DNA from 2 places in the Streptomyces sp. NPDC006529 genome. Region 1 is predicted to be linked to the other one. Evidence: riboswitches for the same ligand, from Rfam matches in the RefSeq annotation. Region 1 holds a riboswitch; the other holds the start of a gene.
The links. A riboswitch is a leader RNA that binds a small molecule or an ion and turns the genes downstream of it on or off. The one in region 1 is predicted to bind S-adenosylmethionine.
Positions count from the first base shown of each region.

Region 2: another riboswitch for S-adenosylmethionine. It lies ahead of thrC (threonine synthase); the one in region 1 lies ahead of ABZY31_RS15170 (aminotransferase class V-fold PLP-dependent enzyme).

Region 1 covers NZ_JBEXPB010000017.1:61,858-77,418, reverse strand. The annotation lists gene ABZY31_RS15180 (rhomboid family intramembrane serine protease) at 1-30, shown strand, start outside; gene ABZY31_RS15175 (Lrp/AsnC ligand binding domain-containing protein) at 27-308, shown strand; gene ABZY31_RS15170 (aminotransferase class V-fold PLP-dependent enzyme) at 689-2,089, opposite strand; SAM riboswitch class IV at 2,314-2,430, opposite strand; gene trpD (anthranilate phosphoribosyltransferase) at 2,516-3,580, opposite strand; gene ABZY31_RS15160 (cytochrome bc complex cytochrome b subunit) at 3,726-5,354, opposite strand; gene ABZY31_RS15155 (Rieske 2Fe-2S domain-containing protein) at 5,351-6,409, opposite strand; gene ABZY31_RS15150 (c-type cytochrome) at 6,406-7,215, opposite strand; gene ABZY31_RS15145 (heme-copper oxidase subunit III) at 7,292-7,912, opposite strand; gene ABZY31_RS15140 (hypothetical protein) at 8,089-8,490, shown strand; gene ABZY31_RS15135 (Ig-like domain-containing protein) at 8,632-9,885, opposite strand; gene ABZY31_RS15130 (cytochrome c oxidase subunit 4) at 9,999-10,397, opposite strand; gene ctaD (cytochrome c oxidase subunit I) at 10,394-12,124, opposite strand; gene coxB (cytochrome c oxidase subunit II) at 12,121-13,110, opposite strand; gene ABZY31_RS15115 (aminotransferase class V-fold PLP-dependent enzyme) at 13,405-14,796, shown strand; gene ABZY31_RS15110 (carbohydrate kinase family protein) at 15,458-15,561, opposite strand, start outside.
Region 2 covers NZ_JBEXPB010000072.1:5,688-21,248, forward strand. The annotation lists gene cdgB (diguanylate cyclase CdgB) at 1-1,208, shown strand, start outside; gene ABZY31_RS29635 (CBM35 domain-containing protein) at 1,288-2,325, shown strand; gene ABZY31_RS29640 (1-phosphofructokinase family hexose kinase) at 2,366-3,298, opposite strand; gene nagA (N-acetylglucosamine-6-phosphate deacetylase) at 3,450-4,601, opposite strand; gene ABZY31_RS29650 (ROK family protein) at 4,601-5,533, opposite strand; gene ABZY31_RS29655 (extracellular solute-binding protein) at 5,758-7,014, shown strand; gene ABZY31_RS29660 (DUF3263 domain-containing protein) at 7,082-7,318, shown strand; gene otsB (trehalose-phosphatase) at 7,352-8,209, shown strand; gene ABZY31_RS29670 (trehalose-6-phosphate synthase) at 8,498-9,925, opposite strand; gene ABZY31_RS29675 (glucosyl-3-phosphoglycerate synthase) at 10,005-10,955, opposite strand; SAM riboswitch class I at 11,150-11,297, shown strand; gene thrC (threonine synthase) at 11,291-12,601, shown strand; gene ABZY31_RS29685 (MoaD/ThiS family protein) at 12,634-12,909, shown strand; gene ABZY31_RS29690 (cold-shock protein) at 13,304-13,510, shown strand; gene groL (chaperonin GroEL) at 13,903-15,525, shown strand.

The DNA of each region.
Region 1 (15,561 bases):
ACGGCCACCGAGGGAGACAGCCAGCCGTGATCACCGCGATCGTGCTCATCAAGACCAGCGTGGACCGCATCCCCGAGATCGCCGAGTCGATCGCCGCGCTGGAGAACGTCAGCGAGGTCTACTCCGTCACGGGTACGTACGACCTCATCGCGCTCGTCCGGGTGCCGCGCCACGAGAACCTCGCGGACATCATCCCCGGCCGCATCAGCAAGATCCCGGGCGTGGAGGCGACGGACACCCACGTGGCGTTCCGCACCTACTCCCAGCACGACCTGGAGGCGGCGTTCGCGATCGGCCTCGACGCGTAGCGCCGGCCGCGGCCTTTTCGCCTCAAACGCCGGCGGGGCTGGGGGTATGGCCCCTGGCCCGGGTCGGTGGTCCGCCTCAAACGCCGGCGGGGCTGGGTATGGCCCCTGGCCCGGTGGTGGCGGGCCGCGGCCGTGCCGGTGCCGCGCACGAGCGTCTCCTCGGCTCGCGGCCTCACCCGGTTCGGAGAAAGTCCCCAGCGGTGGCCGCTCGTCCTGCGGGGACACTCCTGCCCGTCCCCGTCCCGACCCCGACCCGCGGCGTGGGCCCGGCACCGGGGGATCCCAGCCCCGCCGGCGTTTGAGGCGAACGGCCGCGGGCCGGGACGCCCACCCCCGGGCCAGGGGGCATACCCCAGCCCCGCCGGCGATTGAGGCGAGCGTCAGACGGCCGGGACGCAGCGGCCTTCTTCCGTGCGGTACGTCCACTGCGCCCCCTGCGCCACCAACTCCCGCACGGCCCCCACGAACCGCTCCACGTGCTCGTCCGGCGTACCCGCCCCGAAGCTGACCCGGATCGCGTTCAGCGACCGCTCCCCCGGCTCCGCCTCCGGCGCCCCGCACTCGCCCGGCTCCTGCGGCGCGCTGCCCAGCAGGGTCCGGACCAGCGGGTGGGCGCAGAACAGGCCGTCGCGGACCCCGATCCCGTACTCGGCGGAGAGCGCGGCGGCGAAGTGCGAGCTGTTCCAGCCGTCCACGACGAAGGAGATGACGCCCACGCGCGGCGCGCCGTCACCGAACAGGGACAGGATCCGCACGGCCGGGACCTCGGCCAGGCCCTCGCGGACCTTCGCGATCAGGTGCCGCTCCCGCGCGACCAGGGTGTCGAACCCGGCCTCGGTCAGCGCCCGGCAGGCGGAGGCGATGGAGTAGACGCCGATGACGTTCGGGGAACCGGCCTCGTGGCGGGCCGCGGTGGTGTGCCACTCGACGTCCACGCCGCCGTCCTCGCGCCGGGCCACCTTCCGGGAGGCACCGCCTCCCGCGAGGTACGGCTCGGCCTCCTGGAGCCAGTCGGCCCGCCCCGCGAGCACGCCCGAGCCGAAGGGCGCGTACAGCTTGTGCCCGGAGAAGGCGACCCAGTCGACGTCCAGGTCCTGCACCGACACCGGGTGGTGCGGGGCGAGCTGGGCGGCGTCCAGGACGATCCGCGCGCCGTGGGCGTGCGCGGCGGCGGCGAGTTCCTTGACCGGCCACAGTTCACCGGTGACGTTGGACGCGCCGGTGACGCAGACCAGCGCCGGGCCGTAAGGCTCGCGGTCGGCCAGCGCCCGCTCCAGCGTGGCGACGGCCTCGCCCGGGGTGCGCGGGGCGTTCAGGTAGGTGACCCGGGCGTCGCGCCAGGGCAGCAGCGAGGCGTGGTGCTCGGTCTCGAAGACGAAGACCTGGCAGTCGGCCGGGAGCGCCTGGCCGAGGAGGTTCAGCGAGTCGGTGGTGGACCGGGTGAAGATCACCTGATCGGCGGGGCGGCAATCGAGGAACTCCGCGACCGTGGCCCGGCTCTGCTCGAAGAGGTCGGTGGAGAGCTGCGAGAGGTACCCGGCCCCGCGGTGCACGCTGCCGTAGTAGGGGGCGTACGCGGCCACGTCGTCCCAGACCCGCTGCAGCGCCGGGGCGCTGGCTGCGTAGTCCAGCGCCGCGTAGGTCACTTCGCCGCCGGTGACCAGCGGCACGGTGACGTCCCGGCCGAGCACCTGGAGCGGCTCGGCACAGGCGGCGTCGCAGGCGGCGCCGACGCTCGTGTCAGCGGTGGAGGTGGTGGCGGCGTTCAGGGATGCGGACATGGCGGTATCTCCCGGCAGGCAGGGGTGAATGGCTTCAGGGGGCCCGTACGCGGCCGCGGAGGCGGGGTACGGGGAGTCCCGGGAGACGGGGTGCGCCGGCGGTACCGGAGGTACGCGGACAGGACCCTGTTCCGGGGGGGGTGAAGAAGGGGCTTGAGCGCCCTATCGCATTCGCTTGCTCACGGAAAACGCTCCTCGAGAGACCAGGACCCCTGGATTCGAGGGATCCGCGCTTGCCGCAAGCCTCGCTGCCTGCGGCCTGGTCATCACCCGGGGCACCCCGCCACGGAAGGAGGGTTGCCGGACAGCAAGCCGGGGCCTAAACGCTGTCACTCGTGACCTGGTCTGCATCCTGCCACACGATCTCCCGCGCACAAGCCCCGGTCCGCATGTCGGAACCGGGGCCCGGCGCGAAACCGACCCTGCTCAGGCGTTGCTGGCCTTCACCCACCGGTCCAGCGCGGCCAGGGCCGCACCGGAGTCGATCGACTGCGCCGCCCGGGTGACGCCCGCCGCCAGCTGCTCCTCCAGCGTGCCGCTGCCCGGGTCCAGGGCCACCAGCGCGGCCGCCGAGTTCAGCAGCACGGCGTCGCGCACCGGGCCGCCCTCCCCCGCCAGCAGGCGCCGGGCGACGTCCGCGTTGTAGGCGGGGTCGGCGCCCCGCAGCGCGAAAACATCGACCAGGGAAATGCCGATGTCGCGCGGGTCGAAGCCCTGCTCGGTGACCTTGCCGTCGCGCACCCACCACACCCGGGAGGTCGCCGTGGTGGTCAGCTCGTCGAAGCCGTCGTCGCCCCGGAAGACCAGTGCGGAGGAACCGCGTTCGGCGAGCACGCCCGCCACGATGGGGGCCATCCGGGGGTCGGCGACGCCGGTCGCCTGCGCCCGCACCTTCGCGGGGTTGGTCAGCGGGCCCAGCACGTTGAAGGTGGTCCGGATGCCCAGTTCCCTGCGGGCGCCCGCGACGTACCGCAGCGCCGGGTGGAACTTGACGGCGAAGCAGAAGGTGATGCCCGCCTCCTCGGCCACCTCGGCCACCCGCGCGGGGGTCAGGTCGAGGTTGACGCCCAGCTGCTCCAGGACGTCGGAGGCGCCGCTGGAGGAGGACGCGGCGCGGTTGCCGTGCTTGACCACCTTGGCGCCCGTCCCGGCGACCACGATCGCGGACATCGTCGAGATGTTGACCGTCTTGGCGCCGTCGCCGCCGGTGCCGACGATGTCGACCGTCCGGCCGGGGACCTCGATCAGGTTGGCGTGGTCGTACATGGTCCGTACGAGGCCGTTGATCTCGGCGACGGTCTCGCCCTTGGCACGCAGCGCGACCACGAAGCCCGCGATCTGGGCGTCGGTCGCCTCTCCGCGCATGATGCGGTCCATCGCCCACGCCGTGTCGTCCGCGCCGAGGTCGCGGCCGTCGAGCAGGGCGTCCAGTACGGCAGGCCAGGTGCGGGCCGCCACGCTGTCGCCGCCCGCCGGGGTCACAACGTTCATGGTCCGCTCCTGATGGTCCACAGTCGATGGGTGAGGCCCCAGCCTATCCAGGCGGGGAGTACGGCAAAGAGCCCCGTCCAGTGACTGGACGGGGCTCTTGCCGTGGCGACGCGGAGACTGACCGGAATCAGTCCGTCATGCGGAGTCAGTGGTGGCCGTGGCCGCTCTGGATCTCCTTGTACTCCTCGGACGTGGGCTTCGGGATCTGGTTGTCCTCGCCGTAGAAGCCCTTGCTCAGCTTCGCGCGGAGCTTCTCGACGCCCGAGACCTTGCGCTCGACGCCGTTCTCGTCGACCGTCGGGCCGATCTCGAGCGGCTTGTACTGCTCGTACGAGGTCAGCGTGTGCAGCTGGCCCTGCGAGAGCGGCTCGTGGACCTCGACGAACTCACCGTGCGGCAGGCGCTTGATGATGCCGGTCTCGCGACCGTGCAGCACCTTGTCCCGGTCCCGGCGCTGGAGGCCGAGGCAGATCCGCTTGGTGATGACGAACGCGATGACCGGGCCGACGAAGAAGCCGATCCGCGCGAACCACGTGATCGAGTTGATCGACAGGTGGAAGTACTGCGCGAACATGTCGTTGCCGCCGGCGATGAGCAGGATCACGTACCAGGTGATCCAGGCGACGCCGAAGCCCGTACGGGTCGGGACGTTGCGCGGGCGGTCCAGCAGGTGGTGCTCGCGCTTGTCACCGGTGACCCAGGACTCGATGAACGGGTAGACCGCGATCGCGACCAGGATCAGCGGGAAGATCACCAGCGGGATGAACACGCCCAGGACGAGCGTGTGGCCCCACAGGTTGATCTCCCAGCCGGGCATGGCACGGATCAGGCCCTCGGAGAAGCCCATGTACCAGTCGGGCTGCGCACCGGTGGACACGTGGTCCGGGCGGTACGGGCCGAGCGCCCAGATCGGGTTGATCGACGCCAGCGCCGCGATGGCCGCGATGACACCGAAGACCAGGAAGAAGAAGCCTCCGGCCTTGGCCATGTAGACCGGCAGCAGCGGCATGCCGACGACGTTCTTGTTCGTCTTGCCGGGGCCCGCGAACTGGGTGTGCTTGTGGTAGAAGACCAGGATCAGGTGGGCCACCAGCAGGCCCATCATGATGCCGGGCAGCAGCAGGATGTGGATCGAGTAGAACCGCGCGACGAAGTCGCCGCCGGGGAACTCGCCGCCGAAGAGGAAGAACGACAGGTACGTGCCGACGACCGGCACGGACAGGATCGCGCCCTCCATGAAGCGGACACCGGTGCCCGAGAGCAGGTCGTCCGGCAGGGAGTAACCGGTGAAACCGGTGAACATGCCGAGGACCAGCAGCAGGAAGCCGAAGATCCAGTTGACCTCGCGCGGCTTGCGGAAGGCACCCGTGAAGAACACGCGCATCATGTGCACGAGCATGGCCGCGACGAAGATCAGCGCCGCCCAGTGGTGGATCTGCCGGATCAGCAGACCACCGCGGACCTCGAAGCTGATGTCCAGGGTCGAGGCGAAGGCCTCGGACATCCGGACGCCCTGCATCGGCACGTACGAGCCGTGGTACACGACCTCGTTCATGCTCGGGTGGAAGAACAGCGTCAGGTACACACCCGTGAGGATGATGATGATGAAGCTGTAGAGGCAGATCTCACCGAGCATGAAGGACCAGTGGTCCGGGAAGATCTTGCGCATGTTCGCCTTGGCGAGGCCGTAGATGCCCAGGCGGCCGTCCGCCCAGTCCGCTACGCGCTCGCCGGCAGGCGCTTTGCGCCCCGTCGTTTCAGTGGCAGTGCTCATCCGCGCTCCCAGAATGCAGGACCGACGGGCTCTTCGAAGTCGCCATGCGCTTCGAGGAAGCCTTCGTCATTCACACCGATCCGCAGCTGCGGGAGCGCGTGACCGGCCGGGCCGAAGATGACGCGGGCGCCGTCGGAGAGGTCGAAGGTGGACTGGTGGCACGGGCAGAGCACGTGGTGCGTCTGCTGCTCGTACAGGCTGATCGGGCAGCCGACGTGGGTGCAGATCTTCGAGTAGGCCACGATTCCCTCGTGGGACCACTCCAGCTCCCGCTTGTCCTTGATGTCCTCCGGCTTGATGCGGACGATCATCAGGGCAGCCTTGGCGATCTGCGTCTGGAAGTCGTGCTGGTCCTCCTCCAGGCCTTCCGGCCGGGCGAAGGTCAGCGAACCGACCACGACGTCCTCGGGACGCAGCGGCTCGTTCGTGTTGTCGTTGATGAGCAGCTTGCCCTTGGCCCACACCGTCTTGCGGAGCTTGGTCTCCGGCAGCGGACCCAGGTCGCGCAGGATCACGACGGCGGACAGCGGCAGCATGGCCAGCGCGCCCAGCATCGTGTTGCGGATCAGGGGGCGACGGCCGATGGCCGACTCCTTGGCGCCGTCGGCGAAGTCCTGCAGGACCTGCGCCTTGACCTCCGGCGGAGCGGCGATCTCGTGGCGCTCGGCGGCGACCTCGACGTCGGACATCAGGGTGCGGGCCCAGTGGACCGCGCCCGCGCCGATGCAGAAGAGGGCGGTGCCCAGCGTCATGCCGAGGGCGAAGTTGAGCGCGCTGACCTTCCCGATGGGGAAGATGAACACGATCTTGTCCACCGGCAGGGTCACGTACGAGGCGATGAAGCCGATCGTGGCCAGCATCGACAGCGTGAACAGCATCGCGACCGTGCGCTCGGAGCGCTTGGCCGCCCGCTCGTCGATGTCCTGGATGCGGGGCTTGTGGGCCGGCAGGCCCGGGTCGGCGAACGGGTCGTCCGCCACTGCCACGCCACCGTGGTGCGCGTCGCCCTGCTCGCTCGGCAGGTGCTTCTCTACGGGAATGTCTTGGCTACTCATGACTTCTTGGCCTTAGCGGTGTGGGCCGCGACCCAGACGGCGACAGCGATCAGCGCACCCAGTCCGAAGATCCAGCCGAAGAGGCCCTCGGACACGGGGCCGAGGCCACCGAGCTTGAGGCCGCCGGGGCTGTTCGACTTCTCGCCGTTCACGTTCTGGAGGTACGCGATGATGTCCTTCTTCTGCTTCTCCGGCATGGTGCTGTCGGGGAAGGAGGGCATGTTCTGCGGGCCGGTGAGCATGGCCTCGTAGATGTGCTTCGGCTCGACGCCCTCGAGGTTCGGGGCGTACTTGCCGTGCGTCAGCGCGCCGCCCTCACCGGTGAAGTTGTGGCACTGCGCGCAGTTGTTGCGGAACAGTTCGCCACCCCTGGCGATGTCGGCACCCGCCGGGTCGTACTGCTTCTCGGTCGGCGTGATCGGACCGGCACCGAGGGACGCGATGAACGCGGCCAGCTGGTCGGTCTGCGCCTGGGTGTAGATGACGGGCTTCTTCGGCACCTGAGCGCCGGGCTGCTGGGCGGGCATACGGCCCGTGCTCACCTGGAAGTCGACGGCCGCGGAGCCGACACCCACCAGGCTCGGGCCGTCAGAGGAACCCTGACCGCCGGTCCCGTGGCAGCTTGCGCAGCCCACGGCATAGAGCTTCTTGCCCTCCTCGATGGCGAGGGACTGGGAGGTGTCGTCTGCCTGCGCATTGCCCGCGGGCGCGAAGGCGGCGTACAGCCCCCCGGTGACCGCCAGGGCGAAGAGTAGAACGACGACCGCCGCCAGCGGATGGCGTCGTCGTGCGGAGAGCTTTTTCACGGATTACCCCGGTGTCAGGATCTTCTGCGTCGGTGTGTCTGGATGGAGTGCCGGGACCTGCCCGGCGACGTGTTCGCTACTTGATCAGGTAGATCGTCGCGAAGAGGCCGATCCAGACGACGTCGACGAAGTGCCAGTAGTAGGACACGACGATGGCCGACGTGGCCTGTTCGTGGGTGAACCTCTTGGCCGCGTACGTCCGGCCGAGGACCAGGAGGAAGGCGATGAGGCCGCCCGTCACGTGCAACCCGTGGAAGCCGGTGGTCAGGTAGAACACCGAGCCGTACGGGTCTGACGAGAGACTCAGGCCGTCCTTCTTGACCAGCTCGGTGTACTCGAACACCTGGCCGCCAATGAAGATCGCACCCATGACGAACGTGATGATGAACCACGTCCTGAGCTTCTTCACGTCACCTCTCTCGGCGGCGAATACGCCGAGCTGGCAGGTGAGCGAGGAAAGCACCAGGACGGTGGTGTTCGTCGCCGAGAAGGGCAGATTCAAGGCCTCGGCCTGTTCTGCCCAATGCTCGGCGCCCATCACCGATCGCAGGGTGAAGTACATCGCGAAGAGGGCCGCGAAGAACATCAGCTCGGAACTCAACCAGATGATCGTTCCGACGCTGACGAGGTTCGGCCTGTTGACCGTCGGGTGCGCGTGCCCGGTATCTACTGTCGTTGCTGTCGCCACGACCGACATTATGTCGGTCGCTTATCCCGCCCTCACCCCGGGGGGTGCCGTTCGGAGTGTCCGGGGCGTGTGCAAGGCCCGAACGGCCCATCGGAGGCCCCCTCGAACCGATGTTGACAGGGTGTCGGACGGAGTAGCATCCGCGACATCATCAACGTGATTCATGTGACACGTGGAGGAACGAAATGCGGGCGACTGCGCGGGTTCTGGTCTACAGCGATGACGCCAACACCCGGGAGCAGGTGCGGCTGGCGTCCGGGCGCAGGCCCGCAGCGGACCTGCCGCCGGTGGAGTTCCTGGAGTGCGCCACCCTGGACGCCGTCCTCAGCGAGCTGGACGCGGGCGGGATCGACGCCTGCGTGCTGGACGGCGAGGCCGCGCCGGCCGGGGGCATGGGCGTGTGCCGCCAGATCAAGGACGAGATCTTCCGGTGTCCCCCGGTGCTGCTGCTGATCGGGCGCCCGCAGGACGCCTGGCTGGCCACCTGGAGCCGGGCGGACCGTGCGGTGACCCTGCCGGTCGACCCGGTGGAATTCCCCGGGGCGCTGGCCGACGTCCTGCGGACGCGGCTGTCCCTGAACGCCTGAAAGCCCGCAAGGGCCCCCGAACGGCGCGCGGCGGCCCCTGGAGCCCTCCTACGGGCTTCCAGGGGCCGCTGCGTCGCTTCCGCGGCCGGTGCCGGGCGTGTCCGGCGGGCCGGGCGCGGTGCGGTGGGCGCCGACGGCGCCTCAGACCCGGGGGCGCAGGCGGGCGGCGTCGACGGGACTGCGCCCGTCCTGGGTGCCCTTGAGCAGGGCGCTGCCCTCGCGCCAGTCCTTCCAGTCCAGGTTCCAGTCGCCGTAGCCGTTGCCGAAGGGGTCCATGTCCTCGCCGATGCTGTTGATCACCCGGACGATGTCGCCCTCGCTGATGTTCTCGTAGAACCAGGCGGCGTTCGCGGTGCTCATGCCGGTGCAGCCGTGGCTGACGTTCTCGTAGCCCTGCGAGCCGACGGACCACGGCGCGGCGTGGACGTATTCACCGCTCCACGTCACCCGGGTGGCGTAGTACACGGGGAGGTTGTAGTACTCGCTGCTGCCGACGCCGATGCCGACGGTGTCGCCGCGCATCTGGACGAAGTACTGCTTGCCCAGCACGACCTTGACGCCGTTGCGGGTGGAGAAGCCGGGCTTTCCGGTGGTGACCGGAATGGTGTTGATCACTTCTCCGTTGCGCTTGAAGGTCAGTTGGTGCGAGGAGGCGTCGGTGATGACCTCGACCCGGTCGCCGATCTCCAGCGTGAGCGACTTGGCGGCGGCGCCGTAGAGCCCGTCGGCGATCTTGATGCCCTCCAGGTTGCTCCGTACGGAGACGGTGGTGTTGGCGGGCCAGTACTCCTTGGGGCGGAAGTGGAGCCGCTTGTCGTCCACCCAGTGCCAGGCTCCCTGGACGTGGGCGGGGGACTCCACGATCAGGCCCCGCTCGACGACGGCGCGGGCCGCCTTGTCCTTGACGGGTTCGGTCAGTTCGGCCGTCAGGGGCTGACCGACGCCGTATTTGCCCGCCTCCGGGCCGAATTCGACGTGGACGACCTTCTTGGCCGGGGTGGTCTCGAAGTTCAGCGTGCGCTGCCCCTGGGCGCCGCGTTCGTCCTCCGTGCCGACCGTGACCGTGTAGCGGACGCCCGCGGCCATCGGGGCGGTGCTGTGCCAGCGGTCGCCCTTGGCGGAGAGCTCGCCCGCGAGGTGCCGGCCGTGGGTGTCGACGGCGCTCACGTCGGTGATGCGGCCGTCGCCCTTCTTGGCGGTGACTTCCAGCGGGCGGTCGGGGTCGACGGGACGGCCGCCCGACGCCTGGTTGAAGGCGACCTCGTCGCCCGCGTCGTAGGGGCGGGCCGACAGCGGGTTGTTCTCGCCGGACCCGCATGCGGTGGCGCCGGCCCCGAGGGACGCGACCAGCAGGGAGCAGCCGACTACCGTCCAAAGACGCGGTGAGTGGTTCATGGGACCACGCTATGAAGATATGCCCGGCACGGCGCGCGGGGTGACTGCAAACGAGGGGCCCGGACCTCTCTCGAAGAGGTGTCCGGGCCCCAAGTGGGTGACGCGGTGCCGCACTACTGGTTGGCGTTCTCGCCCCGGTAGTACTCGTACACCCAGCCCCACAGACCGATCAGGATCAGCGGCGCCGAGAAGTACATCAGCCACCAGCCGAAGACGACGCCCATGAAGGCGAAGGCGCCACCGATGGCAAGGGACAGCGGCTGCCAGCTGTGCGGGGAGAAGAATCCCAGCTCGCCGGCCTCGTCCGCGACATCGGCCTCCAGGTTGTCCTGGGCCATCTCGTCCACGCGCCGGGCCGTGAAGGCCAGGTAGTAGCCGATCATGACGCTCAGGCCGAAGGCCAGGAAGAGAGCGGTGGTCCCGACCGGTTCCTTCGACCAGACGCCGTACACGACGGCCATGATCAGAATGAACAGGGAGAGCCAGAGGAACATCCTGCCCTGGATCTTCACTTGCCGGCCTCCTTGCCACCGGTGACGGCCTGGTTGGCCACGCTGTGGTCCTCGAGGTGGTCGAGGGCAGCGATCTCAGGGTGATGCAGGTCGAACGCCGGGGACTCGGAACGGATCCGCGGCAGGGTGAGGAAGTTGTGCCGCGGCGGCGGGCATGACGTGGCCCACTCCAGCGAGCGGCCGTAGCCCCACGGGTCGTCGACCTCGACCTTCTTGCCGTACTTCGCCGTCTTCCAGACGTTGTACAGGAAGGGCAGGATCGACAGGCCGAGCAGGAACGAGCTGATCGTCGAGATCGTGTTCAGCGCGGTGAAACCGTCGGCGTCGAGGTAGTCCGCGTAACGCCGCGGCATGCCTTCCGCACCCAGCCAGTGCTGCACCAGGAACGTGCCGTGGAAGCCGATGAACAGCGTCCAGAAGGTGATCTTGCCCAGGCGCTCGTCCAGCATCTTGCCCGTGAACTTCGGCCACCAGAAGTGGAAGCCGGCGAACATCGCGAAGACCACGGTGCCGAAGACGACGTAGTGGAAGTGCGCGACGACGAAGTACGAGTCGGAGACGTGGAAGTCCATCGGGGGCGAGGCCAGGATGACGCCGGTCAGACCCCCGAAGGTGAAGGTGACCAGGAAGCCGATCGTCCAGAGCATCGGGGTCTCGAAGGACAGCGAGCCCTTCCACATGGTGCCGATCCAGTTGAAGAACTTCACACCGGTCGGGACCGCGATCAGGAAGGTCATGAAGGAGAAGAACGGCAGCAGCACACCGCCGGTGACGTACATGTGGTGGGCCCACACGGTCACCGAGAGGCCCGCGATCGCGATGGTCGCCGCGATGAGGCCGATGTAGCCGAACATCGGCTTGCGGGAGAAGACCGGGATGACCTCGGACACGATGCCGAAGAACGGCAGCGCGATGATGTACACCTCCGGGTGGCCGAAGAACCAGAAGAGGTGCTGCCAGAGCAGGGCACCGCCGTTGGCCGCGTCGAACACGTGCGCACCGAACTTGCGGTCGGCCTCCAGCGCGAAGAGCGCGGCGGCCAGCACCGGGAAGGCGAGCAGGACCAGCACACCGGTCAGCAGCACGTTCCAGGTGAAGATCGGCATGCGGAACATCGTCATGCCGGGAGCGCGCATGCAGATGATCGTGGTGATGAAGTTGACCGAACCGAGGATCGTGCCGAAGCCGGAGAAGGCCAGACCCATGATCCACATGTCACCGCCGATGCCGGGCGAGTGCACGGCGTCGGTCAGCGGGGTGTAGGCGAACCATCCGAAGTCGGCCGCGCCGCTGGGCGTCGCGAAGCCGCCCACCGCGATGGTCGAGCCGAAGAGGTACAGCCAGTACGCGAACATGTTCAGCCGCGGGAACGCCACGTCGGGCGCGCCGATCTGCAGCGGCATGATCCAGTTCGCGAAGCCCGCGAAGAGCGGGGTGGCGAACATCAGCAGCATGATCGTGCCATGCATGGTGAACGCCTGGTTGAACTGCTCGTTCGACATGATCTGCGTGCCCGGACGGGCCAGCTCGGCGCGCATGAAGAGCGCCATGATCCCGCCGATGATGAAGAACACGAACGACGTGACCAGGTACATCGTGCCGATGGTCTTGTGGTCGGTGGTGGTCATCCACTTCACGACGACATTGCCCGGCTGCTTGCGCCGTACCGGCAGCTCGTTCTCGTACGAGTCCGCGGCGGCACCCTGAGGCTGGTTGAGGATGCTCACAGTTTGTTCACCTCAGCGTTGCGGGCCGGGTCGGTCTGCTTGATGCCGGCCGGCAGGAAACCGGTCTGCCCCTTCTCCGCCAGGTCCTTGAGGTGCTTGCGGTACTCCTCGGGGGAGACGACCTTGACGTTGAAGAGCATCCGGGAGTGGTCGACGCCACACAGCTCGGCGCACTTGCCCATGAAGACGCCCTTTTCGGTCGGGGTGACCTCGAAGACGTTGGTGTGGCCCGGGATGACGTCCTGCTTGAACAGGAAGGGGACCACCCAGAAGGAGTGGATGACGTCGTTCGACGACAGGACGAAGCGGACCTTCTCGCCCTGGGGGAGCCAGAGCGTCGGACCCGGGTACTTGAGGCCTTCGGCCGCCTTGTCCGGGTTGACGTCCGCCGGGGTGCCCTTGTCGTAGACGCCCTCGGCACCGGCCGGGAAGTCCTTGGTGTAGCGGTCCGGGATGGAGGCCAGTTCCTTGGGAACCGTGCCCGCCTTGGGGGTCACCGCGTCGCCGTCGACGTCCTCGACGTAGTTGAAGCCCCAGCTCCACTGGAAGCCGATCACGTTGATCGTGTGCGTCGGCTTCGCGGAGAGGGACAGCAGCTTCGACTCGTCACGCGCGGTGAAGTAGAACAGCACCGAGACGATGATGAGCGGGACAACCGTGTACAGCGCCTCGATCGGCATGTTGTACCGGGTCTGCGGCGGGACCTCGATCTTTGTCCGGCTGCGCCGGTGGAAGACGACGCTCCAGATGATCAGGCCCCAGACCAGGACGCCCGTGATCAGCGCGGCCGCCCAGGACCCCTGCCACAGGGAGAGGATGATCGGCGCCTCTTTGGTGACCGGGTCCGGCATACCGAGGTTGGGGAAGTTCTTATATGAATACGAGCAACCAGTGGCGGTCGCCAGGACCACGCCCGCAGTCAGCGCCTGCAGCAGCTTCCGCCGCATCGGGCGCCGCGGCGAGCGGTCGGAGCCGTAGGGACTCACGTAGCGCCTTCCCGAGAGTCTCGGCCCGCGCGGTCGGCCGCGGCCGTGTTCGGGTCGGTCGCCGGCCCTGACGCAGGCAGGGGTTTGGATGTTTATGCGGACCAAACCCTACTGGACGCTATTTGGGGTCGCGCGGGGAGGGTGCCCAACGCGCCGCTACTGCCCCCGAAGGGGTGGCTCCGCCGTACGGGGGAAGGTCCGTCCGGCCCTGAATGGCGGCCTCCCGTGGCCATCTGACGGGGTCTGACCTCGGGGGACGTCCGCCGGCGCGGACCCTGCGGCTAGCGTGGGCGGATGCCGTACTTCGACGCCGCCTCCGGCGCTCCGCTCCACCCGGTCGCCCGGCAGGCCCTGCTGGCCGCCCTGGACGAGGGCTGGGCCGACCCCGCCCGGCTCTACCGGGAGGGCAGGCGGGCCCGGCTGCTGCTGGACGCGGCGCGGGAGGCGGCGGCCGAGGCCGTGGGGTGCCGCCCGGACGAACTCGTCTTCACTCCTTCGGGGACGCACGCCGTTCACGCGGGCGTCGAGGGCGCCCTGGCGGGTCGTCGGCGCGTCGGTGCGCACCTGGTGCTCTCCGCGGTCGAACACAGTTCTGTCCTCCATTCGGCGGCGGCAGTCGAGTCACGCGGGGGCGCTTTCACCGAGGTGCCGGTCGACCGCACCGGCGCGGTGTCCGCGGAGGCGTTCGAACGGGCGCTGCGCACCGACACCGCGCTGGCGGCCCTGCAGTCCGCCAACCACGAGGTGGGGACGGTCCAGCCGGTGGCGGAGGTGGCCGAGCGCTGCCGGGCCGCGGGGGTGCCGCTGCTCGTGGACGCGGCCCAGTCGCTGCCGTGGGGTCCGGTGCCCGGGGGCTGGTCGCTGCTGACCGCGAGCGCGCACAAGTGGGGCGGGCCGGCCGGGGTGGGTCTCCTCGCCGTCCGCAAGGGCGTCCGCTTCGCCCCCCAAGGCCCGGGCGGGGAACGGGAGTCGGGCCGCTCCCCCGGCTTCGAGAACATTCCGGCCATCGTGGCGGCCGCGGCCTCGCTGCGGGCCGTACGGGCGGACGCGGCGGCCGAGTCGGAGCGGCTGCGGGTGCTGGTGGACCGGATCCGGCGGCGGGTGGCCCGGCTGGTGCCGGACGTGGAGGTGGTCGGCGATCCCGTGCGGCGGCTGCCGCACCTGGTCACCTTCTCCTGCCTCTACGTGGACGGGGAGGTGCTGCTGCACGAGCTGGACCGGGCCGGGTTCTCGGTGTCGTCCGGGTCCTCGTGCACGAGCTCGACGCTCACCCCGAGCCACGTGCTGAAGGCGATGGGGGTGCTCTCGGAGGGCAACGTCCGGGTCTCGCTGCCGGTGGGTACGACGGCGCAGGAGGTGAACGGGTTCCTGGAGGCGCTGCCGGGGGTGGTGGCGGGGGTCCGCTCCCGCCTCGGCGTGGCGCCGGCTCCGGATCGCGCAACCGGGGGGTCGGCCGGGTCCCTGGTCGTGGACGCCCTCGGGATGCGGTGCCCGCAGCCGGTGATCGAGCTGGGGAACGCGATCGGGGGCGTGGCGGTCGGCGGCACGGTCACGGTCCTGTCGGACGACGAGGTGGCGCGGCTGGACATCCCGGCGTGGTGCGGGATGCGGGGGCAGGAGTACGTGGGCGAAGCGCCTGGCCCCGGCGGGGCGGGGGTCGCGTACACGGTCCGACGGGTGGTGTAGGGGGCCGGGGGCCCCCGACGCCCCCGGCGCCGCGGCCGGCCCGGCCGGGCGAGTGCCGCTGCCGGGTGTCGGGGGTCCCCTGCGCCGCCCGGCGCGGCTGGCCGGTCGGGCGGCTGCCGCTGCGCGCGGCATCCGCTGCCTCCGGCGGCGCCTCAAACGCCGGCGAGGCTGGAGTGGCGCCCCTGCACGCGGCCCGGCGAGGCTGAGGTGGGGCCGCTGCACGCGGCCCGGTACGGGTGAGGTGGCACGGGCATGGCCGGGTGCGTCTCAGCCCGCGCCGCACACCCCTGCCTGGCCCGGCACATTCCAGCCCGCACGGGCGCACCGAGCCCAGCCAGGAACATTCCAGCCCGCACGGGCGCACTCAGCCCGGCCGGGCACATCCCAGCCTGCCCGGCGATTGAGGGCGCCCGAACGTGCACGGGCGCACCCACCGCTGCCGGGCACAGCCAAGCCCGCACGGGCGCACTCAGCCCGGCCGGGGACATCTCAGCCTGCCCGGCGATTGAGGGCACTGCGGTCCGCAGGGGCGTGGCGCGGCCGGGCACATCCCAGCCCGCCCGGCGTTTGCGGGCGCTCCGGTACGCGCGGCCTACGCAGCCCGAAGGCGGCGCCCCGCCGGGGGCGGCGGGTGCCGGGGCCGGGGCCCCGGCATCCGGGGTCAGGACAGGTGGGACTGGACTTCCGCGGCCGCGTCCGGGCCGTACGCCTTGGCGAAGCGCTCCATGAAGTGGGCCCGCGCCAGGGTGTACTCCTGCGTACCCA
Region 2 (15,561 bases), on a different contig from region 1:
AAGCGGCCATTGCGATCAGCAACGCGCGGCTGCGCGCGAACATGCAGCGCGCCCTGGTCCGGCTCGAACGCGAGCAGCAGGCGCTGCGGGCCAGCGAGGAGTCGTTCCGCCAGGCCTTCGAGTACGCGCCCAGCGGCATGGCCATCGCCGAGATGGGCGGTGACCAGCACGGGCGGCTGCTGCGCACCAACGACGCGCTGTGCCGGCTGCTGGGACGCCCCGCGTCCGTCCTGCGCCGCTACTCCTTCTCCGACCTCGTGCACCCCGAGGACATCGGCACGCTGCTGCGCACCTCCGCCGAGGGCGGCCGGGCCGAGCTGCGGCTGGGGCGCCGGGACGGCACGTACGTATGGGTGTCGCTGCGCAACTCCGTCGTCGCGGACGCCGCCGACGGCCCGCGCTTCCTGCTCACGCACGTCGAGGACATCGAGGAGCGCAAGCGGCACGAACTCCAGCTCGCGCACCGGGCCAGTCACGACGCGCTGACCGGGCTGCCCAACAGCGCCGAGCTGCGGGCACGGCTCGGCGCGCGGCTGTGCCGCAGACCGCAGTCCGTGCGGGCGACGGCGGTCGAGGCCCTGGACGCCGCCTTCGAAGGGCGCGACGGCCGGGACGCACGGGACGGACGGGGCGAGCCGGCCGGCGTCGGCGAGCACGGCTTCCGCCCGGACGGCGGCCCCGACGCCTTCGAGTTCCCCGGCGTGCCGGGGCAGCCGGGCGGTCCCGGGGGCCCGGGGGGCGTCGGGGGAGCGGGACCGTACGACCACCACGTGCACACGGTGGCGCCCGCGTCGGAGGTGGACGACGGCACCAAGGGCCTCGCGGTGCTCTTCTGCGACCTCGACGGCTTCAAGTCGATCAACGACCGGTTCGGGCACCACACCGGGGACGCGGTGCTGATCGAGGTGGCCCGGCGGCTGACGACCGGGGTCAGGGACGGTGACACCGTCGCCCGCCTCGGCGGCGACGAGTTCGTGGTGCTGGCCGACGGACTGGGCGCGGCGGACGCCGCCGACCTCGCGGTCCGGCTGCGCAACGCGATCATCCCGCCGATCCGGGTGGACGGCCGGGCGGTCCGCGTGGGGGCGAGTTTCGGCATCGGCTGGGCGAGCTGCGGGATGTCCGCGGACGAGGTGCTGCGCTCCGCCGACCAGCGGATGTACATCGAGAAGCGGTCGCGGTCCAAGGCGCACCGCCGGGCGGGCTGAGGCCTTCCGCCGGTCGGCGCAGCGCCTGCGGTGCGCCTGTTCGAGGTAGGCTCCCGTGGGTCGAAAGGAGTGACCTGCGATGACGACGCCCGCGAACAACGGCTCGAACGGTGGGGCGAACAAGCCCGAGGACGACGACCCGTTCGGCTACCTCTACGAGGACGGGCAGGCAGCCGGAGCCACACCGCCCGGACAGGGTGGTGGATACGGCTACCCCGGCCCCGCCGGTGGCGCGCAGCCGGGTGTCCCCAGGACCTCCTACAACCAGGTGCGTACGGTCGGCGACCGGACGTTCGGCGGCCAGCGCGGCCCGGTCCCCTACCAGCAGGGCCCCGGCCAGCCCGGCTACCAGCAGGGCCAGCCCCCGCAGTACCAGGCGCAGTACCAGGCGCCCGAGACGCTCCAGGCGGGCGGCTACGGCGGCCCGGCCCAGCAGCAGCCCCCGCAGCCGCCGCAGCACCACGCCCAGGCGGGCCCGCCGCACGGCGGCGGTTCCAGCCGCCGGGGGATGCTGATCGCGGCCGCCGCGGTGGTCGCCGCCGTCGCGATCGGCATCGGCGCGGCCGTGATGTTCGGCAACGGCGACAAGGACAAGGACAAGGCGGACGGCAAGGACACCGGTCCGACGCAGGCCCAGTCCTCGCCGCCGCCCTCGAAGCAGCCGAGCGGTTCGCCGTCGGCTTCGGCGCCGTCGAACCTGCCGAAGGCGGACGCGACGGGGTCCGGGTTCGCGCTGGCGGGCGGTGCGGGCGTGCAGAACAGCGTGCCGGGCGCCAAGTCGAGCACCGGGCAGTACGTGGGCGGCTTCAACAAGCCGGGCGCGTCGCTGACATGGACGCTGGACGTGCCGAAGACCGGCAAGTACAAGCTGAGGATGACCTACGGGGTGCCCGGCAAGGACGGCAGCACCACGCTGACCGTCAACGGCGAGGCGCAGACCCGTCCGATCAACATGAAGAACTGGACGAACGCGAAGCCCGGCGAGTGGGACAAGAGCTGGACCAACACCTACTCGCTGGTCGACCTCAACGCGGGGTCGAACACGGTCAAGATTTCGTGCGAGGCGGGCAACCAGTGCGACGTGCTCATCGACCAGCTGTGGCTGGACCCGGCCTGATCCCTTCGGCCCCTCACGTCGTCCGTCCGCCCGCGCCCGGTCACTGACCGGGCGTCGGTGTGACGGTGACCGACCCCCGTACCTCCTCGTAGGTGCGGGGGTCGAACTCTCCCGCGACCGGCGCGTGCACGGTGGCCGCGGACAGGGCGACCGCGCGGGTGAGGCGCGCGGGCCAGTCCAGGCCCTCGGCGAGGCCGGAGAGCAGGCCCGCGACGGCGGAGTCCCCGGCTCCGGTGGGGTTGCCGGCCAGGGGGCGCGGCGGGGCGGCCTGCCAGGTGCCCTGCGGGGTGGCGGCGAGCAGCCCGGCCGGTCCCAGCGAGGTGACCACGGCGTGGGCGCCGCGGCGGCGGGCGTCCCGGGTGGCGGGCAGCGGATCGCGGGAGCCGGTCAGCTCGGCGAGTTCGGCGGAGTTCGGCTTGATCATCTCGGGGCGGGCGGCGATCCCGCGGCGCAGCGCCTCGCCGCTGGTGTCGAGGAGCACGGGGATCCCGGCCGCGCGGGCCGTGCGCACGAGGACCGCGTAGGCGCCGACGGGGACGCCGGGCGGCAGGCTCCCGCACAGGGCCACGGCGTGCGCGCCGGGCCGTACGAGGGTGTCGTAGTGCTCCAGGAAGGCGGCCCATTCGGCCGGTGTGATCAGCGGGCCGGGTTCGTTGAACTGGGTCGTGTCGCCGGTCGCCGCGTCGGTCACGGCCAGGGTGCGCCGGGTGGGGCCCGCGCACGGCAGGAGCGCGTCGACGACGCCCGGCGCGTGGGCGGCCAGGCCCGCCCGGACCGCGTCGCCCGCCGGGCCGCCCGCGAAGCCGGTGGCGGTGACCTCGTGGCCGAGCGCGGCGAGCACCCGGGCCACGTTGAGCCCCTTGCCGCCGGGGCGCTCGATGACGTCGGACACCCGGTGCGAGGCGTGCGGGAGCAGCCTCGGTACGCGGTAGGTGACGTCGAGTGCGGTGTTGAGCGTGACGGTGACGATCATGCGGCGGGCCCCCGGGTTGCGGTCTGCCGGGATCATGCCAAACGGAAGGCGGTCGGCCCAGTCCCCCGGGCCGGCCGCCCGTGTCGGTACGGCCGCTTGGCCGCTGGTGGCGGGCCGTCAGACGGCCTGGTGGCGGGGTCGCCGCGGCCCGTCACACGGCCGGGGTGACGATCCATTCGCCGTGCCGCATGACGCCCTTGACGTCGAAGTCCGCGTCGAGGACGACGAGGTCGGCGTACTTGCCCGGTTCCAGCGAGCCGACCCGGTCGTAGACGCCGAGCAGCCGGGCGGGGTTCGCGGAGATCGCCTGGACCACGGATTCGACCGGCAGCCGGTCCAGGGTCACCGAGCGCTTGAAGGCGGTGTCCAGGGTCAGGGTCGAGCCGGCGATGGAGCCGCCCTCGACGAGCCGGGCCACGCCGTCCTTGACCTCGACCTCCAGCGGGCCGAGGTGGTAGGTGCCGTCGCCGAAGCCCGCCGCGTCCATCGCGTCGGTGATCAGCGCGACGCGGTGCGCGCCCGCGTGGTGGAAGGCCAGCTCCAGCATCGCCGGGTGCAGGTGGGTGCCGTCGTTGATCAGCTCGACGGTGACCCGCTCGTCCTCCAGCAGCGCCGCGATGGGGCCGGGTGCGCGGTGCTCCAGGCCGGGCATCGCGTTGTAGAGGTGGGTGGCGACGGTGGCGCCCGCGTCGATGGCCTCGCGGGTCTGGTCGTAGGTGGAGTCGGTGTGCCCGATCGCGGCGATCACCCCGTGCTCGGCGAGCAGGCGTACGGAGTCCAGGCCGCCCGGCAGTTCGGTGGCCAGGGTGAACATCCGGGCCGCTCCGTGCGCGGCGTCCATCAGTTTGCGGACCTCGGCGGGGTCCGGGTCGCGCAGCAGGTCCTCCTTGTGCGCGCCCTTGCGGCAGGGGTTGATGAAGGGGCCCTCGAAGTGGATGCCCGCGATCTCGCCCTGCTGGGTCAGTTCGGCGAGCAGCGCGGCCCGCCGGGCCAGTTCGTCGAGGTCTCCGGTGACGGTGGATGCGACCAGCGTGGTGGTGCCGTGCTCGCGGTGGGTGCGGACGCCGCGGAGGATCTCCTCGGGGGTGCCGGAGGTGAAGGAGGCGCCGCCGCCGCCGTGGTTGTGCATGTCCACGAAGCCGGGGACGATCCAGTGCCCGGCCAGGTCGAGGGTGTGTGCGTCCTCGCGGGCGCTGCCCGCGATGCGCTCGCCCTCGACGATGACGCGGCCGCCCGTGACGGTTCCGGTGGGCAGTACCACCTTGGCGCCTGAGAGAACGGTGCTGTGTGCGCTTCCGGCCATCAGGCAGGTACCTCCGTGGCGAGTAGGTCCCAGGCGAGCAGACCCGCGCCCAGGCATCCGGCGGTGTCCCCGAGGGCCGCCGGAACGATCTCGGGCAGCCGCTGGAACGTGACGCGTTCCTCCACGGCGGCCCGAAGCGGTGCGAACAGGGTTTCCCCGGCCTCGGCGAGCCCGCCGCCGATGATCAGGGTGCGCGGGTCCAGCAGCGTGAGGGCGGTGACCAGCCCGTCGGCGAGGGCGCCGACGGCGGCGAGCCAGACCTCCCGGGCGCGCGGATCGCCGGAGGCGACGGCCTTGGCGCAGTCGGCCGCGTCCGCTTCGGGGTCGCCGGAGGCGGCGGCCCAGGCGCGGGTGACGGCGGAGGCGGAGGCGAGGGTCTCCAGGCAGCCGTGCTGGCCGCAGCCGCAGGCGGGGCCGCCGGGGCGGACCACGATGTGACCGATCTCGCCCGCGTAGCCGTGGGCGCCCGCCTCGATGCGGCCCGCGATGCCGATGGCGCCCGCGATGCCGGTGCCCAGGGGCACGAAGAGGAAGCGGTCGGCGCCGCGGCCCGCGCCGATGCGGCCCTCGGCGAGCCCGCCGGTGCGCACGTCGTGGCCGAGGGCCACGGGGATGCCGCCGAGGCGGTCGCTGAGCAGGGTGCGCATCGGTACGTCGCGCCAGCCCAGGTTCGCCGCGTAGACGGCGATCCCGTTCTCGGCGTCGACGATGCCGGGAACGGCGACTCCGGCGGCGGAGGCGGCCTCGCCACAGCGCCGCACCCCCAGGTCGCGCAGTTCGGCGGCGAACTCCAGGATCGACTCGACGACGGCGTCGGGGCCCCGGTCGCGGCCGGTCGCCCGGCGCGCTTCGTGGAGCAGGCTGCCGTCTTCGGCGACGAGGGCGGCCTTCATCCCGGTGCCGCCCACATCGAGGGCGATGACGTGTTTCACGGGTTTCACGGTGACAGTCTCGCGTGCTCGGCGGGGAAAGGTCTAGTCCACTGAGAGGGATTGTTGAGTAGCCATACAAATCGGGGGCCCCCGCCCGCACCCGGTTGTGGACAGTCCGCGAAAGTGGTGTAGACCTTACGTGGATCGTACGTACAACCAGGGGTGGACAGAGAGCTGTGAGAGCCCGTTACCTGAGCCTGGCGGCCTCCGGCGCCGCACTGTGCATGACCGCGACCCTGACCGGCTGCGGGAGCGAGGTCCTCGGTGGGAACAACGAGGTGACCCTGCACGTCGTGGCGGCCGACTACGGGGACAATCCGGAGAACTCCTCCGCCGGGTACTGGAAGGACCTCGCCCGCTCGTTCGAGAAGGACCAGCCCGGCATCAAGGTCGAGGTGAACGTCTACTCCTGGACCGAGGTCGACGCGAAGGTCGCCGCGCTGGTCAAGGCCGGCAAGGCCCCCGACATCGCGCAGATCGGCGCCTACGCCGACTACGCGGCCGCCGACAAGCTCTACACCGCCGACGAGCTGCTCTCCGTACAGACCGAGGCCGACTTCCTCGCGCCGCTCGCCGACGCGGGCAAGGTCAAGCGGGTCCAGTACGGCATGCCCTTCGTGGCCAGCACCCGGCTGCTCTTCTACAACGAGAAGCTCTTCGCCGACGCGGGCGTCATCCCGGCGAGCGCCGTCGGCACCGGCAAGGGCTGGCAGCCCAAGTCGTGGGCCGACCTGGAGGCCGCCGCCAAGAAGCTCAAGGCCGCCAAGGTCCCCACCCCCTTCGCGCTGCCGCTGGGCCGGGAGGAGGCGCAGGCCGAGACCATGAACTGGATGCTGGCGGGCGGCGGCGGATACACCGACAACGAGGAGTCCTACGCGCTGGACTCCCCGGACAACGTCAAGACCTTCGAGTACCTGCGCGACACCCTGGTCGGCGGTGGCCTGACCGGCCCCGTCGAGCCCGCCAAGCTCGACCGGCAGGCCGCCTTCGACGGCTTCACGCGCGGCGAGGTCGGCATGCTCAACGGCCACCCCACGCTGATCAAGCAGGCCGCCGCGAAGGGCGTGAAGTTCGCCATGGTGCCGCTGCCGACCTCCGACGGCGCGGAGAAGCCCGGCATGGGCGTCGCCGACTGGGTCATGGCCTTCAAGAACGGCCACCGCAAGGAGGCCGGCAAGTTCCTCGACCACCTGTACTCCGCCGCGAACCAGACGGCCTTCACCAGCCGCTACGACCTGCTGCCGGTCACCACCAGCGGCTACCGGTCGATGGACGCGGCCACCGGCCCCGGCGCCACGCAGCTCAAGACCTTCCTCCAGGCGCTGCCCGGCTCGCGGCTCTACCCCGTCGGCAAGGAGTCCTGGGCGGCGGTGAGCGAGAACATCAAGCAGAACATCGGCAAGACCGTCCAGCCGGGCGGCCAGCCCGCCAAGACGCTGGAGGAGATCGGGCGCGCGGCGCGGGCGGCCGACGGGCGCTGACGCCCGCCGCCCACCGGCGCCGTCCGCCCGCGCGGCCGGTGTCGGTGGCCGGAGTTAACCTGGCGGTATGACGGAGGGCGGGCGGTTGACGGAGACGGAAGCCGCCGTGCTCGCCTACGAAGGGCGCACCTGGCCCGGTCCCGGCGCCAAGGAGCGGGCCATACGGGAAGTCCTCGGGATGCCCCCGGTCCGCTACTACCAGCTGCTCAACGCGCTGATGGACGACCCCCGGGCGCTCGCCCACGCGCCCGGTACGGTCAACCGCCTGCGCAGGCTGCGCGAAGCGCAGCGGGCCCGGCGATAGCCCTCCCCGGGGGCGACCGTTAGGGTCATAGGCATGGGGAGCCATCCGCACAGCGTGCCTGCCGACAGCCTGCCGATGCCCGTCACCGCCGCCGGACGCGAAGGGCTCGACGCCCTGCTGCGCAACCCGCGCCGGTCCGTGATCGCCCTCGATTTCGACGGCACCCTCGCCGAGATCGTGCCCGATCCCGACCAGGCGCGTGCCCACGCCGACGCCGTGCCCGCGCTGGCCGCGCTCGCGCCGCGCGTGGCGTCGGTGGCCGTGATCACCGGGCGGCCCGCCGGGGTCGCCGTCCGCTACGGGGGCTTCGCCGGGGTGCCGGGGCTTGAGCACCTGGTGGTCCTCGGGCACTACGGGGCCGAGCGCTGGGACGCGGTCACCGGGAGCGTCCACGCGCCCGCCGAGCATCCCGGGGTGGCGGCCGTACGGGCCGAGCTGCCGGGGTTCCTGGACGCGATCGGGGCTTGGCGCGGCACCTGGATCGAGGAGAAGGGGCGCGCGCTGGCGGTCCACACCCGGCGCGCCGAGGACCCGGCCGCGGCCTTCGAGGCGCTGCGGGAACCGCTGGCCGAGCTGGCCGCGCGGCACGGGCTGATGGTCGAGCCGGGGCGGGCGGTGCTGGAGCTGAGGCCGCCGGGGATGGACAAGGGGGTCGCCCTCACCGAGTACCTGGCGGAGACGGGGGCGGAGGCGGTGCTGTACGCCGGGGACGACCTGGGGGACCTGGCGGCGTTCGCCGCCGTGGAGAAGCTGCGGGCCGACGGTATTCCCGGGCTGCTGGTGTGCAGCGGCTCGGCCGAAGTCCCCGAACTGGCCGCCCGAGCCGACCTCACCCTCCCGGGCCCGCCCGAGATAGCCGCCTTCCTCGCCACCCTGGCCACCGCCCTCTGACCCCCTCGGGGCGCGCCTCAAACGCCGGCGAGGCTGGGTTGGCTGCGCCGCGACCCCGGCTCGGGGGCATTCCAGCCGTCCGGCGCCTGAGGACCCGCCGGAGGCAACACCGGCCCGCGCAGGCCGAGCGACCGTCTGCGGCTCGGTCTGCCCTCCGGGGGCGCCTCAAACGCCGGCGAGGCTGAATTTCCCAGCCGTCCGGCGTTTGAGGACCCGCCGGAGGCGACGCCGGCCCGCGCGGGGCGGGAGTTTCCGGCCGTCCGGCGGGGACCGGGCCGGGTGGGGAGGTTAGGGGAGGGAGGCCAGCTGGGCTTCCAGCCAGGCCGCCGGCGGGAGCGCGGTCGCGGTCGCGGCCAGCCGCTTCGTGCGCTCGGCCCGCTCCCCCTCCGGCATGGACAGGGCCGCGTGCAGCGCAGCCGCCGTCTCCGTGACGTCGTACGGGTTCACCGTCACCGCATCCTCCCGCAGCTCCTCGTACGCCCCCGCCCCCGTCGACAGCACCAGCGCACACCCCGCCTCCGACACCACCGGGATCTCCTTCGCCACCAGGTTCATCCCGTCCCGCACGGGGTTGACCAGGGCCACGTCCGCCATCCGGTACGCCGCCAGCGAGCGCGCGAAGTCGTCCTCGACCGAGACCAGCACCGGCTGCCAGTCCGCGGTACCGAACTCCTCGTTGATCTCCGCCGCCAGCTCCCGCACGGACTGCGTGTACGCGCGGTACACCGCCAGGTCCTGGCGCGAGGGATAGGCGGACGCCAGGTGCACGACGCGCCCGCGCCACTCGGGCCGGGTGGTCAGCAGCTCCCGGTAGGCCAGCAGGCCGCGCAGGATGTTCTTGGAGAGCTCCGTCCGGTCCACCCGCACCACCGCCTTGCGCCCGGCGACCTCCGCCCGCAGCGCCGCCAGCTTGTCGTCGACCTCCGGCCGGTGCGCCAGCGCCCGCAGCTCGTCGCCGTCCACGCCCAGCGCGAAGACCCGTACCGCGGTGCTCCGGCGCGCCCACGCCCCGCGCCGCTCGTGCCCGATCACGTCGCCGTCCGCCGCGGCCACCCCCCGCGCGTCGTCCAGCGGCACCGCGCTCAGGAACGCGTCCGCCCAGGCCCGCGTGTGGAAACCGGCCACGTCCGCGCCGAGCATGCCCCAGAGCAGCTCCTCGCGGACGTACGAGGGCAGGATCCGCAGGTAGTCGGGGGAGGCCCACGGGGTGTGGGTGAAGTGCGCGATCAGCAGGTCCGGCCGCAGCTCCCGCAGCATGCCGGGCACCAGCGCCAGGTGGTAGTCCTGCACCAGGACCCGGGCCCCCGGCTCCGCCTCCGCGGCGAGCGCCTCAGCGAAGGCCCGGTTGTAGGTGGTGTACGACTCCCACGCCCGGTGGAAGGCGGCGTCGAAGACCGGCTCGCGCGGGACGTCGTAGAGGTGGTGGTGGGTGAACCAGAGGACCGAGTTCGCGATGGCGTTGTAGGCGTCGTCGTAGACGGCCGGATCGATGTCCAGCATCCGCACGCCCGGCTCGGCGACCCCCCGGCGGACCGCCTCGCGGTCCGCGTCGGAGAGCGCCGCGCAGATCCACAGGGCGTCCGGCTGCCGGGTGAGGGCGGCGGAGAGACCGGAGACGAGGCCGCCTCCGCCGCGCCGGGCGCTGAGGTTCCCTTCGGCGTCGAGGGCGTACGAGAGCGGGCCGCGGTTCGCGGCGACGAGTACCTGAGAGGCCATGCGGGCAACCTAGCCCGGGCGGGCCGGGCTCAAACCGTGAGCCCCGTCATGCCACCCCGCGCCCACCCGGCCGCACCCGTCAGGCCACCCGCCGGTGGGCGTACTCCTCCACCTCCAGCATCGGCGGCCGCTCCACCGTGTCCACGGGGTGGGTGCGCGGTTCGAAGCCGTCCGGGCCCCGCTCGAACTGGGTCAGTTCCGGCCGCACCAGGTGCCCGCGCGACAGGCGCAGCTGCGCGGTGCGGTAGATCGCGGCGGCCATCCGGCCCAGCGCCCGCCCGTCCTGGTGGCGGTGCAGCCGTACGCCGACGTCCACCTGCGCCAGCGCGTCCAGGCCCGCCGTGTGCAGCGCGTCCACCAACAGGCCCAGCTCGACGCCGTAGCCGACGGGGAACGGCAGCCGCTCCAGCAGGGAGCGGCGTACGGCGTACTCGCCGCCCAGCGGCTGGACGAAGCCGGCCAGCTGCGGCCAGTGCAGGTTCAGCAGCGGGCGGGCGACCAGCTCGGTGACCCGGCCGCCCTGCCCGGGCGCGTCGCCGAGCGGGCGGTCGTACATCGCCTTGACGAACTGCACGTCCGGTTCGGTCAGCAGCGGGCCGACGATCCCGGAGACGAAGGCGGCGGAGAAGTCGCGCAGGTCGGCGTCGACGAAACAGACGATGTCCCCGGTGGTGACCAGCAGCGAGCGCCACAGCACCTCGCCCTTGCCGGGCAGCGCCGGGACCCGCGGCAGGATGTCGTCGCGGTGCACCACGCGGGCGCCCGCGCGCCGCGCGACCTCGGAGGTCCGGTCGCTCGAACCGGAGTCGATGACGACGAGTTCGTCCACCAGCGGGACGGGCAGGCAGGTCATCAGGTCACGGCGGATGACCTCGACGATCGCGCCGACCGTCGCCTCTTCGTCGAGAGCGGGCAGGACGACGCTGACTGTGATGCCCGATGCCCGCTTGGCCGAGAGCAGCCGCTCCAGCGGTCGGTCGGTGGCGGACCAGGAGCGGGCCCCCAGCCAGCGCTCCACCTCTTCCAGCACCTTCAGCACTCCCTGATTCGGTGGTGACCCGGCCATCGTTATGGCCGAAATATGATCCATCTCGCGGTTTGGACGGCTGTCTCAACCATCCATGCCTTCGGTTACAGTCTTGAACAACGCGGAGGACCATCGCATGTCGGGGGTCCCCACGTACAAACGCACGGGTGCGCCGCCAAGGCGCGTTCGCGCCATACCGCTCATCCAGAGGGGCAGAGGGATACGGCCCGTTGAAGCCCCGGCAACCCTCCAGTCGGTCTCGCGCTCATGTACGCAGCGAGGTCCCCGGCTAGGGAAGGTGCCAAATCCGTCTCGTGGCGAAGTGCGCCACGGGGAAGATGAGGAGAAAGGGCCTCGCCGTCATGGCTGTACAGACTGACGTCACCTCTGCCGCGACCACCGTCGATCTCGGACCCGCCGCCGCGCTTTCCTGCCGCGAATGCGCCACCCGGTTCGAGCTCGGTCCCATTTTCGCCTGCGCCGAGTGTTTCGGCCCGCTGGAAGTCGCCTACGACCTTCCGGCCGGTGACCCCGAGGCGCTGCGCGCCGCGATCGAGGCCGGGCCGAACAACATCTGGCGGTACGCGCCGCTGCTGCCCGTCCCCGCCGACGTGGCCTCCAAGCCGAACCTGAACCCGGGCTTCACCAAGCTCGTGGACGCCGAGAACCTGGCCAAGGAGCTGGGCGTCACCGGCAAGCTCTACGTCAAGGACGACTCCGGCAACCCGACGCACTCCTTCAAGGACCGGGTCGTGGCGATCGCCGTCGAGGCGGCCCGCGCCTTCGGCTTCACCACGCTCTCCTGCTCCTCCACGGGCAACCTGGCCGGCGCCGTCGGCGCCGCCGCCGCCCGGGCCGGACTGCGCTCCTGCGTGTTCATCCCGCACGACCTGGAGCAGGGCAAGGTCGTCATGGCCGGCGTGTACGGCGGTGACCTGGTCGGCATCGAGGGCAACTACGACGACGTCAACCGGTTCTGCTCCGAACTGATCGGCGACCCGCTCGGCGAGGGCTGGGGCTTCGTCAACGTCAACCTGCGCCCGTACTACGGCGAGGGCTCCAAGACCCTGGCGTACGAGATCTGCGAGCAGCTCGGCTGGCGGCTGCCCGACCAGATCGTCATCCCGATCGCGTCCGGCTCGCAGCTCACGAAGATCGACAAGGGTCTCCAGGAACTGATCAGGCTCGGCCTGGTCGAGGACAAGCCGTACAAGATCTTCGGCGCCCAGGCCGAGGGCTGCTCGCCCGTCTCGACGGCCTTCAAGGCCGGTCACGACGTGGTCCGCCCGCAGAAGCCGGACACCATCGCCAAGTCGCTCGCCATCGGCAACCCGGCCGACGGCCCCTACGTCCTGGACATCGCGCGCCGCACCGGCGGCTACGTCGAGGACGTGAACGACACGCAGGTCGTCGAGGCCATCAAGATCCTGGCGCAGACCGAGGGCATCTTCGCCGAGACCGCGGGCGGCGTGACCGTCGGCGTGACGAAGAAGCTCATCGAGAACGGGCAGCTCGACCCGGCGCTGACCACGGTGATCCTCAACACCGGCGACGGCCTGAAGACCCTGGAGGCGGTGGCCGACGACAGCGGCCAGACCGCCACCATCCGCCCCAGCCTGGACGCGTTCCGCGCCGCCGGCCTGGCCTGACCCTCCCCGACCCCCGGAAAGGCAGTAGCGCCATGAGCGTCAACGTCCGCATCCCCACCATCCTGCGCACCTACACCGGCGGCAAGGCCGAGGTCCCGGCCGACGGCGCGACCCTCAGCGAGGTCATCGAGTCCCTGGAGCAGAGCCACCCGGGCATCGCCGCTCGCGTCCTCGACGACCAGGGCAAGCTGCGCCGCTTCGTGAACGTCTACGTGAACGACGACGACGTGCGCTTCGAGGGCGGGCTGCAGACGCCGACGCCGGACGGCGCGGGCGTCTCGATCATTCCCGCCGTCGCGGGCGGCTGATCCTCCGCGGCAGTGCTCCACCCCGAATTGCCCTCTCCGGTGAGAAACGGAGGGGGCAATTCTGCTTGGTTGGGCGCGGTAGAGTTGGGGAAGTCCCCACCGCTGTTCTTGCCCGCCGCATATGAACGGGCCGCGGAAGGGTTGACATTGAGTCAACATGCAAGCGCGCTATGAGGCCTTGGCGTCCTTTGTCCGGCCCGAGTTGCCCCGGAATATTCCTAATTTTCACCCTATTTCAAACTTTTGGCGTGTCCAGAATTCTCGTCGGAATGACCTGTTGCAGACAGCAGCGGTGCGGATACATTCAGCCCCGGTCGAGGCGTTCCGGCGCAAGTTCTGACCCGGGTCCGCGAAGTGCGGTCCTGCGCAAGGGCCAGTAATAGGGGAGTTAGGCATGGCTCAGGGCACCGTCAAGTGGTTCAACGCGGAGAAGGGCTACGGCTTCATCGCGGTCGACGGTGGTGCGGATGTGTTCGTCCACTACAGCGCCATCCAGATGGACGGGTACCGCACCCTTGAAGAGGGTCAGCGGGTCGAGTTCGAGATCTCGCAGGGCCAGAAGGGTCCGCAGGCGGACATGGTCAAGCTCGCAGTCGGCTAGCCGGAGCGATCGACCACCGACAGACGAACACGAGGGGCCCGCATCCCGGGACTAGGGATGCGGGCCCCTCGTGCGTACGGGCTTCCGCGCCGGGGCGTGAGCGGCCGCCGGGGGGCCGCGGGCCTTGCGGCGCCTGGCCGGGGAGGGTGCGCGGGGCGCGCCGCGAGCCACGCCGTTCACCGGGTGTTCCCCCAAGCCGCTTGCACTCGGGGGTGCCGAGTGCTAATCATTGGCGTTAGCACTCTCCTAGTGAGAGTGCTACATAAACGAGGACCGGGTCAGTGAGGCCCGCAGGGTCCGGCGGGAAGAAACCGCCGGGCACGCAGGCCGTCCGTCGCGGGCGCGGGCGCGGTCCAGGAGCAATCCACCGCTGTCCGGGAGGACCACTTCAGATGGCCAAGATCATTGCGTTCAACGAGGAGGCCCGGCGCGGTCTCGAGCGAGGCATGAACCAGCTCGCCGACGCCGTCAAGGTCACCCTTGGCCCCAAGGGTCGCAACGTCGTCCTTGAGAAGAAGTGGGGCGCCCCCACGATCACCAACGATGGTGTCTCCATCGCCAAGGAGATCGAGCTCGAGGACCCGTACGAGAAGATCGGCGCAGAGCTGGTCAAGGAAGTCGCCAAGAAGACGGACGACGTCGCCGGCGACGGTACGACCACGGCCACCGTGCTGGCCCAGGCGCTCGTCCGCGAGGGCCTGCGCAACGTAGCCGCCGGTGCGAACCCGATGGCCCTCAAGCGCGGGATCGAGAAGGCCGTCGAGGCCGTCTCCGCCGCCCTGCTGGCCCAGGCCAAGGATGTCGAGACCAAGGAGCAGATCGCCTCCACGGCCTCCATCTCCGCCGCCGACACCCAGATCGGCGAGCTCATCGCCGAGGCGATGGACAAGGTCGGCAAGGAAGGCGTCATCACGGTCGAGGAGTCGCAGACCTTCGGCCTGGAGCTCGAGCTCACCGAGGGCATGCGCTTCGACAAGGGCTACATCTCGGCGTACTTCGCCACCGACATGGAGCGCATGGAGTCGTCCCTCGACGACCCGTACATCCTGATCGTCAACTCGAAGATCGGCTCGGTCAAGGACCTGCTGCCGCTCCTCGAGAAGGTCATGCAGTCCGGCAAGCCGCTGCTGATCATCGCCGAGGACGTCGAGGGCGAGGCCCTGTCGACCCTGGTGGTCAACAAGATCCGCGGCACCTTCAAGTCCGTCGCCGTCAAGGCTCCGGGCTTCGGCGACCGTCGCAAGGCCATGCTCGGTGACATCGCCATCCTCACGGGCGGCACCGTCATCTCCGAGGAGGTCGGCCTCAAGCTGGAGAACGCCGGTCTCGACCTGCTCGGCCGCGCCCGCAAGGTCGTCATCACCAAGGACGAGACCACGATCGTCGACGGCTCCGGCGACAGCGACCAGGTTCAGGGTCGCGTCAACCAGATCCGCGCCGAGATCGAGAACTCCGACTCGGACTACGACCGCGAGAAGCTCCAGGAGCGCCTCGCGAAGCTGGCCGGCGGCGTGGCCGTCATCAAGGCCGGCGCCGCGACGGAGGTTGAGCTCAAGGAGCGCAAGCACCGCATCGAGGACGCCGTCCGCAACGCCAAGGCGGCCGTCGAAGAGGGCATCGTCGCCGGTGGTGGCGTGGCGCTCCTCCAGGCCTCCTCGGTCTTCGACAAGCTGGAGCTCACCGGCGACGAGGCGACCGGCGCGAACGCCGTCAAGCTCGCGCTGGAGGCCCCGCTCAAGCAGATCGCCGTCAACGGTGGTCTCGAGGGTGGCGTCGTCGTCGAGAAGGTGCGCAACCTGCCGATCGGTCACGGCCTGAACGCCGCGACCGGCGAGTACGTCGACATGATCGCCGAGGGCATCATCGACCCGGCGAAGGTCACCCGCTCTGCCCTGCAGAACGCGGCGTCGATCGCGGCCCTCTTCCTCACCACCGAGGCCGTCATCGCAGACAAGCCCGAGAAGGCCGGTGCCCCCGCGGGCGGCGGCATGCCGGGCGGTGACATGGACTTCTGATCGACTGGGGCCGTCAGGCCCACGTTGATCGGCTGG